2 regions of the Vibrio mangrovi genome follow, and region 1 is predicted to be linked to the other one. Evidence: riboswitches for the same ligand, from Rfam matches in the RefSeq annotation. Region 1 holds a riboswitch; the other holds the start of a gene.
The links. Region 1 has a riboswitch for thiamine pyrophosphate ahead of thiB (thiamine ABC transporter substrate binding subunit). Riboswitches for the same ligand answer to the same signal wherever they lie in the genome.

Region 1 (5,100 bases):
TTGAACCGACAAAGAATGGGACGCGTTGGTGCAGCTCTTGCGGATCGATATCAAGAACCCGGTTCATACCGTCAGTGGCAATGCCGCCGGCCTGTTCCATCAGGAAAGCCATCGGATTGCATTCATAGAGCAGACGCAGTTTCCCCTGCGGGTGACTGAATGTGCTTGGATAAAGATAAATACCGCCTTTGAGCAGATTGCGGTGGAAATCCGCAACCAGAGAGCCGATATAGCGAGAAGTATAAGGGCGATCATCTTCCGGCACGTTTTCCTGACAGTATTTAATGTACTTTTTCACCCCGGTCGGAAAACGGATATAGTTGCCTTCGTTAATCGAATAGATCCGGCCATCATCAGGAATCATCATGTTTTCGTGAGACAGGCAGAATGTGCCCAGAGACGGGTCATAAGTAAATCCATTGACCCCGTTTCCGGTGGTGTACACCAGCATGGTTGAGGAACCGTAAATCACATATCCGGCTGCGACCTGTTTGTTCCCCGGTTGCAGAAAATCTTCTGCGGTTGGCGTTGTACCAATCGGAGAAACACGGTGATAGATCGAGAAAATCGTACCAACCGAGACGTTAACATCAATGTTGCTTGAACCGTCGAGTGGGTCCATCAGCACGACATATTTAGCATTTTTATTCAGTTCTTTATTGAATATAACTGCTTCGTCTTCTTCTTCGCTGGCAACACCACAGACCTGATCCCGGGCTTCGAGAGCTGCTTTAAACTTTTCATTGGCGTAAACATCGAGTTTTTGCTGGTCTTCGCCCTGAATATTCTCTGTACCTACGGCACCGGTGATATCAGCCAGACCGGCTTTGTTTATTTCTCGGTTTACAATTTTTGCTGCCAAACGTATAGAAGCAAGAAGGGAAGAGAGTTCTCCGCTCGCGTGAGGAAAATCTGTTTGTTTTTCAACAATAAATTCTCCTAAGGTTCTCATCTCAGACATGTTATTTCCTTGAAAGCAATCATGGGGTCATTTGCATCAATATCCGAAGACAGCGAATTCATATTGATGACTAGATAAGATTCTATGATCTGGATCTTATTTAAGGTAATAAACTAACTGACCTAGATCTCATTTTTTATACGAGAGGAATGTAACAGCAAATATTACGTTTGGGTTGTGAAATTCTCCCTCGGATTGTTGAATTCCGGCTCGCTTTTATGGTGTGAATCATGATAATGAAGAGCGGTAAGATGAGCGAAAAGCAAAGCAGAGGACTGAGAGATTCATGCACATACATATACTCGGAATTTGTGGCACATTTATGGGCGGAGTTGCAACGCTGGCCCGTCAGATGGGACATCGGGTGACCGGTTCCGATGCCAATGTTTATCCACCAATGAGCACTTTGCTTGAGTCTCAAGGCATTGAAATTATAGAGGGTTTCGAAGTTGAACAACTGGAGCCGCGTCCGGATTTGGTTGTCATCGGTAACGCATTGAGCCGCGGCAACCCTTGTGTTGAATATGTGCTTAACCATCGCTTGCCATATACCTCCGGTCCGCAGTGGCTGAGTGAGTTTCTGCTGCGGGATCGCTGGGTGCTGGCGGTCTCCGGTACGCATGGAAAAACGACCACATCGAGTATGCTGAGCTGGATACTTGAATACTGCGGATATAAGCCCGGTTTTCTGGTCGGTGGCGTGTTAGGTAACTTCGGAATATCCGCCCGGCTGGGAGAAAGTGACTTTTTTGTCGTCGAAGCCGATGAATATGACAGTGCTTTTTTCGACAAGCGATCTAAGTTTGTTCACTACCATCCGAACACATTGATCCTGAATAATCTAGAGTTCGATCATGCAGACATCTTCGACGATCTTGAAGCGATCAAGAAACAATTTCATCATTTGGTCCGAACCGTTCCGGGGATTGGCCGCATCCTGTTGCCGCAAAATGACCCTGCTTTAAATGATGTTTTAGAGCGGGGATGTTGGAGTGAAAAAGAGTTTTGCGGGAAGAATGCAAACTGGGATGCAACGAAATTAGAAAAAGATGGATCTTCATTCCAAATATTACTCAATGGCGACATTGTCGGCACAGTCTCATGGGATTTGATCGGTGATCATAATGTGCATAACGCGATGATGGCGATTGGTGCTGCCCGGCATGTTGGTGTGACTCCTGAACTGGCATGTGAGGCGCTGGGACATTTTGTGAATACCAAACGTCGTCTGGAGCGCAAAGGGGAAATTAACGGCGTGACGGTTTATGACGATTTTGCCCACCATCCGACGGCGATTCGACAGACGTTAGCCGGGCTGCGAGATAAAGTCGGGGAGCAGCGGATTCTGGCCGTGTTGGAGCCTCGTTCGGCAACCATGAAAATGGGTGTTCATAAGCAGGAACTGGCCGATGCGCTGGCTCAGGCCGATGCTGTTTTCCTTTACCAGCCGCAGGAACTGAGCTGGTCGGTTGACGATGTTGCCAGACAGTGCCGGCAACCCGGCTATACGGCGGACGATATTGATACATTAGCTGATCTGGTGGCCCGGCAAGCCAGACCGGGAGATTCTATTCTGGTGATGAGTAATGGCGGTTTTGGCGGGATTCATGACAAACTGCTGCAACAGCTGGAGGTGTCATATGAATAGTGTCGTTCGTGAAAAGGCGATTACGCTGGCCTGGACCGGCGCTTCAGGTGCACCTTACGGGTTGCGTCTGTTGCACTGTTTGCTGGCGGCAGACTATCAGGTTTATCTGTTGATCTCATCCGCAGCCAGAGTCGTGCTGGCTACGGAACATGGCCTTCAGCTTTCTGCTGCGCCGGAAAAAGCACACCGGACATTGGTGGAACATTTTCAGTGCCGGGATGAACAACTGATTGTCTGTGGTAAAGAAGACTGGTTTTCTCCGGTCGCTTCCGGCTCTTCAGCGCCCAAACAGATGGTTGTCTGTCCATGTTCTGCCGGCAGCGTTGCTTCGATTGCCTACGGTATGTCGGATAATTTGATCGAACGGGCCGCCGATGTGGTGATCAAAGAGAGAGGACAATTGCTGCTGGTGGTGCGGGAAAGCCCGTTTTCAACGGTGCATTTAGAGAACATGCTCAAGTTATCTCAGGCCGGTGTCACTATCATGCCGGCAGCGCCCGGATTCTACCATCAGCCTCAGTCGATCGAAGATCTCATTGATTTCATGGTAGCGCGGATTCTTGATCATCTCGGTATTGAACAGACCGTGGTGCCGCGCTGGGGATATCAGGCCTGAAACGGTAGCGAATTGATTCGATTCACAGTAGAATTCTCCACACTCATCGGGGAGCTTCCCGCGTCGATATCCGAACCGGTTATCTGTCAGCGGTGCTGAGATCGGGCTACAGCCCGGAACCCGCAGATACCTGAACCAGATAATGCTGGCGTAGGAATTGAGTTTGGTCTGCTGTTTTAAGCCCGCCTCAACCCTGTGCCGCTCGTATCAAGGAGAGCGAGCCGTGAAAACCAACTACCTCAGAGCCTCGATTTATGCAGGCATCACATCACTTAGTCTGACTGCCGGATATGCACAGGCAGAAACGCCGGTACTGACTGTTTATACCTATGACTCCTTTGCTTCAGAATGGGGACCGGGACCTGCGATTGAGAAAGCATTTGAATCCCGCTGTCACTGTGATCTGAACTATGTGACACTGGATGATGGCGTATCGATTCTGAACCGCCTGCGTCTGGAAGGTGGTCATAGCAAAGCGGATATGATTCTGGGGCTGGATGACAGCCTGATGGAAGAAGCGAAACAGACGGGATTGCTGGCGAAACACCATGTCGATACCGCTACGCTGAAACTGCCCCGCGCATGGCAGGATGATGTTTTTGTGCCTTATGATTACGGTTATTTTGCTTTTGTTTACCGCAAAGATCTGCTCGCTCATCCGCCGCATAGCCTGAAAGCTCTGGTTGAACAGTTTCCTGATCTGAGAGTGATTTATCAGGATCCCCGCACTTCAACGCCGGGGCAGGGACTGTTGTTGTGGATGAAATCCGTTTATGGCGATCAGGCGGCTCAGGCCTGGGGAAAACTGGCGAAGAAAACCGTCACAGTCACCAAAGGCTGGTCGGAAGCGTATTCGATGTTTCTCAAAGGGGAGTCGGATATGGTGCTCTCCTATACGACTTCTCCGGCTTACCATCAGATTGCCGAGCAGGATGACCGTTACGCAACGGCCGAATTTTCTGAAGGCCATTACATGCAGATTGAAGTCGCTGCGAAGCTGGCCGGCAGCCAGCATAGCGAGCTGGCGGATCAGTTTATGCAGTTTATGCTCAGTGATGATTTTCAGTCGGTGATCCCAACTGGTAACTGGATGTATCCGGTCACCTCGGTTGCTCTGCCGGAAGGTTTCCGCAATCTTTCCGTGCCGGATAAAGCATTGCAGTTTTCCCCGCAGCAGGTTTCAGAAAACCGCAAACGCTGGATTCGTGAATGGCAAACAGCGCTCACTCAGGCACAGTGACGGAGACTGAATTACACCGGGTTCCCCGGTTCGGGCTCTGGATTGCCGCGGGTGTCGCTGTGTTTATCCTGAGTGCGTTCGGGGCATTGCTTGCCCATGCATCCGGTTTGGATCTGACGCTCATACTGGCTGATCCTTATTATCTTCATGTGACCCGGTTCAGTTTCTATCAGGCTTCTTTATCGGTGCTGCTGAGTGTGCTTCCGGCGATTCCGGTCGCTCTGGCTCTGCGTCGGCGTTCTTTTCCCGGACGCCAGTTTCTGATCAAGCTGTTTTCGACCACGCTGGTGATGCCGGTTCTGGTCGGGGTTTTTGGTTTGCTGGCCATTTACGGTCACAGCGGTATTCTGGCCCGGATACTTCATACACTGCATCTGGATTTCAGTTTTTCGGTCTACGGGCTGAACGGTATATTACTGGCCCATGTCTTTTTTAATCTGCCTTACGCCAGTCGTTTATTTTTGCATACACTGGAAATGATTCCCGAAGAACAGACGTTACTCGCCTGTCATCTGGGGATGACACCGTGGCAGCAGTTCCGTTATGTTGACTGGCCGCGGATTCGCCAACAGCTGCCGCATGTGGCCGGACTGGTGTTTATGCTGTGTTTTACCAGTTTTGCAACCGTCATGGCT
Region 2 (5,100 bases), 460 kb from region 1:
AGAACATGATGAATTTCATTGGACACTGCTTTGATGACATCAGGAGTTAACCAACTCTCAGAAATACTCAGAGCAATCATGATTCCTCCTGATCTACATACTCAGCCAGATGATAGAGTTCAGAACCCTGAGCTTTAAACTCCTGAGACTTCTGTTTCATTCCTTCCAATGGATTGTCCAGCACCTGAATATTGACGGAATGACCATCCTGCTGGGATTTAGCATAATCACGCACTTCCTGAGAGATCTTCATTGAGCAGAATTTAGGTCCGCACATTGAGCAGAAATGAGCGACTTTTCCTGATTCCTGCGGTAATGTTTCATCATGATAGGCACGAGCAGTTACCGGATCTAAGGACAAGTTGAACTGATCTTCCCAACGGAATTCAAACCGGGCTTTTGATAAAGCATTATCTCTGATTTGCGCCCCCGGATGCCCTTTAGCCAGGTCTGCTGCATGAGCAGCAAGCTTATAGGTGATTAATCCGGTTTTAACATCTTCTTTATTCGGCAATCCCAAATGCTCTTTTGGCGTCACATAGCAGAGCATTGCACAGCCATACCAGCCAATCATTGCGGCACCAATCCCGGAAGTAATATGGTCATACCCCGGAGCAATGTCTGTTGTCAGCGGACCTAATGTATAAAAAGGAGCTTCTGAACAGTGGCGAAGCTGTTCCTCCATATTTTCTTTGACCAGATGCATCGGTACATGTCCTGGACCTTCAATCATGACCTGAACATCATATTCCCAGGCAATTTTCGTCAACTCTCCCAATGTTCTTAACTCAGAAAATTGGGCTTCATCATTGGCATCAGCAACGGAACCAGGTCTGAGTCCGTCCCCTAAAGAAAGTGATACATCATACTGAGCACAAATTTCACAGATATCTCTGAAGTGGGTATACAGGAAGTTTTCTTCATGATGTGCCAGACACCATTTGGCAATAATTGAACCACCACGAGAGACAATTCCGGTCACCCGTTTCGCAGTCATAGGAACATAGCGCAGCAACAGACCCGCATGAATAGTAAAGTAATCAACCCCCTGTTCAGCCTGTTCAATTAATGTATCCCGCATTACCTCCCAGGTCAGATTCTCTGCAACACCATTGACCTTCTCCAATGCCTGATACATCGGAACGGTCCCGATCGGAACCGGACTATTACGCAGAATCCATTCTCTCGTTTCATGAATATTCCGCCCGGTAGAAAGGTCCATCACCGTGTCTGCTCCCCAGCGCGTTGACCAGACCAGCTTCTCAACCTCTTCTTCAATTGAAGAAGTTACAGAAGAATTACCGATATTCGCATTCACTTTCACAAGGAAGTTGCGACCGATAATCATGGGTTCTGATTCAGGATGATTAATATTCGCTGGAATAATTGCCCGCCCTTCAGCAACCTCGCGCCGGACAAATTCCGGTGTAATCTCTTCCGGCAGATGGGCACCGAAATTTTCTCCCGGATGTTGTCGATTCAGTTGTTCATCACGATACTGTTGACGTCGCATGTTCTCGCGAATCGCAATAAACTCCATCTCTGGCGTCACGATTCCCCGCCGGGCATAGTGAAGTTGAGTGACACGAGTATCCACGAGTGCTTTACGGATTTTCGGCAGATGACCATACCGCAGTGAGTCAAGAGTGGTATCAGCAAGACGCTCACGGGCATAATGAGATGTCATCTGATCAAGGACTTCAGTATCACTCCGCGCTTCAATCCATGACTCTCTCAGAGCCGGCAACCCCCGATAAACATCTATCGTATATTGAGGATCGGTGTAAACACCCGAGGTATCATAGACACATATGGGTTCATTAGGTTCATAAACGGGACTACCTTTCGCTCCACCGACGAGACTATCCGCCAGTTGGATTTCTCTCATAGGAACCCGGATATCCTCCTGAGAACCCTGAATATAAACTTTTGATGAATTGGGATAAGGGGTCGACTGGATATTTTCAATAAATTGCTTAGCTTCCAGTCTGGATTGTTTACGGCTCGACATGCATTTTTCTCCAATAAAATGAGTAAGAAAGAAATGCTTGACGGAAAGATGCGTATTACAAGAGGAGAAAATCAATTCGCAAGAAAGCGATAGTGCAGATCTTCGGACAATAGAGAGGCTGATGAAATGAGATATAGCCTGAATATTCTCTCTTGTTCCCTTCGCAGATTTTAATCTGATCAGGTTCAACGGATCCCGAATAAACGGTCTCAGCCTTATGGCACTCCGACAAGTAGAAACATTATAGGGAATGGCTTTTATTTAACCAAGTAAAAAATAAGTTAACTTCTAGCGACCAGCTGAAAAGCAACCCAGGCGGCTGAAATACTCAAAACAACATTCAGCAGAATATTCAAACCAACTTTGATAAATGCTCCCTGCTGCATCAGCAGAACATTATCCATAGAGAAAGTAGAAAATGTTGTCAGCGCGCCAAGAAAGCCTAACCCTATCACCTGACGCCATGGTTCAGCCGAAAGGAATTCCGCCTGAATCGCTGCAACTAAAAGTCCCATAATAAAAGAACCAAGTATGTTAACGGTCAATGTTCCATAAGGAAAACCCCGGCCAAACAGAAACACACACAGTTCCGAAATTAAATAACGGGAGCAGGCACCAAATGCACCACCAAAAGCAATAAAGCCAAGAACGGAGAACTGACTCATCATTATTCCTTCACTAAAAAATACTAAAATGTGGTTCTCAGCCGTAAAAAAGCTGAGCCCAATCGACCACAAAATCTTATATCATGAAAAAGTTACAGGGGTCACTTTACTTCAATGTATCCCATCAACCCGGTTTTCATATGCTCAATCACATGACAATGGTACATCCACCGTCCCGGATTATTCGCGACAAAAGCTGCTTTAGCTGTCCCATTTTTACCTAATAAGACAGTGTCAGTATGAAAAGGCTGATCCAGTTTTTTTCCATCTAACTCCAACACCAGAAACGTGTGTCCGTGAAGATGGATAGGATGATGGTACTGCGTGACATTCCGGAGATCAAAAATATAACTTTTCCCCAGATCTAGGGTTGCAAGTGGTTGAGGAATATTATCGGCACTCATACCTTCCCAGGCCCGTTTGTTCATCAGCCAGAATTGGGGAATTGCTTTACCGTCAGCATCCGCCGGAGAAATCGCGCCCTGCCATTCAAACACGAAATCAATTTCCTCAGCATGAGCTAAATCAACCGCCGGGATCGGATTTAAAGGCAATACAGGTAATGATCGTTCACCAGAAAAAGAGGACTCAACACAAAGAAACTCACACAATGGGAAGGCAAATTTCCCTTTCATATAACGAATATAAACGTGTTGTCCTGCATCCGGAGCTATCAGGCCAATATCAAGCCGCATTCCTGGCCCCAGAGGATGCTCAGTTAATCGAACCGGTTCAGATACGGGATTTCCATCAATAGCCAGAATCCAGGCTTCACAGCCTTCTACAGTGACGGGATAAGTCCATGTATTATCCACATTCGCAATTCTGATTCTTGCCGTACCATGGGCCTTCAATTGATACTCTGGCAGATGACGTCCATTCACCGTCCCCCACTCTCCCGGAGTTCCCATTCGGGCACTATAGCGAGGAACCATCAATTGCTTCCACTGCCCTTGCTTATCCAGATGCCAGTGCTTCAGCATCAGGCTCACTTCCTGATCAAAAACGACCGGCACCTTCTCTTCAACAATAATCAGCCCGACTAATCCCATCCCCAACTGCTCCACACTATTCATGTGCGGGTGATACCAAAAAGTACCGGCATCCGGCGGCGTAAATTCATAAATGAATGTTTCACCCGGCATAATCGGAGGCTGAGACAAGAAAGGAACACCATCCATTTCAATGGGAATTCTCAGACCATGCCAGTGAACCGTCGTTGGTTCATTCAATAGGTTGGTAAAACGAATAGTAACTTTCTCTCCCTGACGACAACGGATTTCAGGAGCTGGTATTAACCCGTTAAACCCCAGAATATCCGTCTTATAACCGGGAACTAACTCAGATTGCGCAGGCTGTGCAGTCAAATCATAGATATAACCATCTTTAGATTTAGCAACTGAGCGGGTTACCGTACAGGCAGGAAGAAGGCTCAGAGCTCCCATTGCGAGAGAAGTCTGGAGAAAATTGCGACGAGAAATATCCATAATTCATCATACTGTATCCAAGGAATAGGATTAGTGTAACGAATAATATCAGCTAACAGCAAATAAGAATCGTTCTTAAAGGCAAGAAAAAGAGAAGGAAGTCAAATGACTCCCTTCAGATTAGATCAATGTCCTATTCTGCCAGACCAAGCACAAGCTGATCACCGTCCCAGGAGATCTGTTTCATCCGGGTATGGCGGTTAGGATCCCACAACGGATCCCCATCAATCTCCGTATAGTCTCGAGCATGATAAACCAGGATATCATTTCCCTGTTCGTCCTTAGTAAAACAACTATGTCCGGGACCAAAAATATGCTCACTGGTATTGGTGACAAAGACTGGCTGTGACGATTTATGCCAATTTGCCGGCTCGAGTAAATCCGCATCCTCATCAGCTTGTAAAACGCCCATGCAGTAACGCTCATCTGTCGCACTGGCAGAATAAGTCAGCCAGACTTTTCCGTGGCTAATCAGAATATACGGACCTTCATTGACCATAAAGCCCTGTATTTCCCAGTCAAACTCAGGTACTGACAAACGGCTGGCAGGTAACTTTAATGTTGTCGGGGATAGCATTTCAGCAATATATAAATTGGAATTACCTGCAATGGAATCCTCTTTCTGTGCCCAGACATAATAACGGGTTCCCCGGTGCTCAAATGTCGTTGCATCCAGACAGAATGAATCCATCCCGGAATCAACCTGCCCGCAAAAAGTCCAGTGTTCTGCCAGAGGATTCTCTCCGTCACAGCGAATAACATACATACGGTGCTGAAACAGCCCATTTTTGATTTCGCGACTCGGCGCAGCTGCAAAATAGATGTACCAGGCTCCATCAATCATATGGATCTCCGGAGCCCAGATTAAATCAGAGTAAGGGCCATAATCCGGCTTTTGCCAGACAGTCACTATCTCATTCGTTACTGCCAGATCAGC

Region 2: linked by a shared signal. The riboswitch ahead of thiC (phosphomethylpyrimidine synthase ThiC) and the one ahead of thiB (thiamine ABC transporter substrate binding subunit) in region 1 are both predicted to bind thiamine pyrophosphate.

Annotation. Positions count from the first base shown of each region.
Region 1 is NZ_AP024883.1:3,180,564-3,185,663, reverse strand. Features, by position in the region: gene fbp (class 1 fructose-bisphosphatase) at 1-961, opposite strand, end outside; gene mpl (UDP-N-acetylmuramate:L-alanyl-gamma-D-glutamyl-meso-diaminopimelate ligase) at 1,248-2,609, shown strand; gene OCU74_RS14075 (flavin prenyltransferase UbiX) at 2,602-3,225, shown strand; TPP riboswitch at 3,263-3,399, shown strand; gene thiB (thiamine ABC transporter substrate binding subunit) at 3,488-4,465, shown strand; gene thiP (thiamine/thiamine pyrophosphate ABC transporter permease ThiP) at 4,435-5,100, shown strand, end outside.
Region 2 is NZ_AP024883.1:3,641,256-3,646,355, forward strand. Features, by position in the region: gene thiC (phosphomethylpyrimidine synthase ThiC) at 77-2,011, opposite strand; TPP riboswitch at 2,151-2,249, opposite strand; gene crcB (fluoride efflux transporter CrcB) at 2,293-2,676, opposite strand; gene OCU74_RS16190 (multicopper oxidase family protein) at 2,778-4,163, opposite strand; gene OCU74_RS16195 (glycoside hydrolase family 43 protein) at 4,297-5,100, opposite strand, start outside.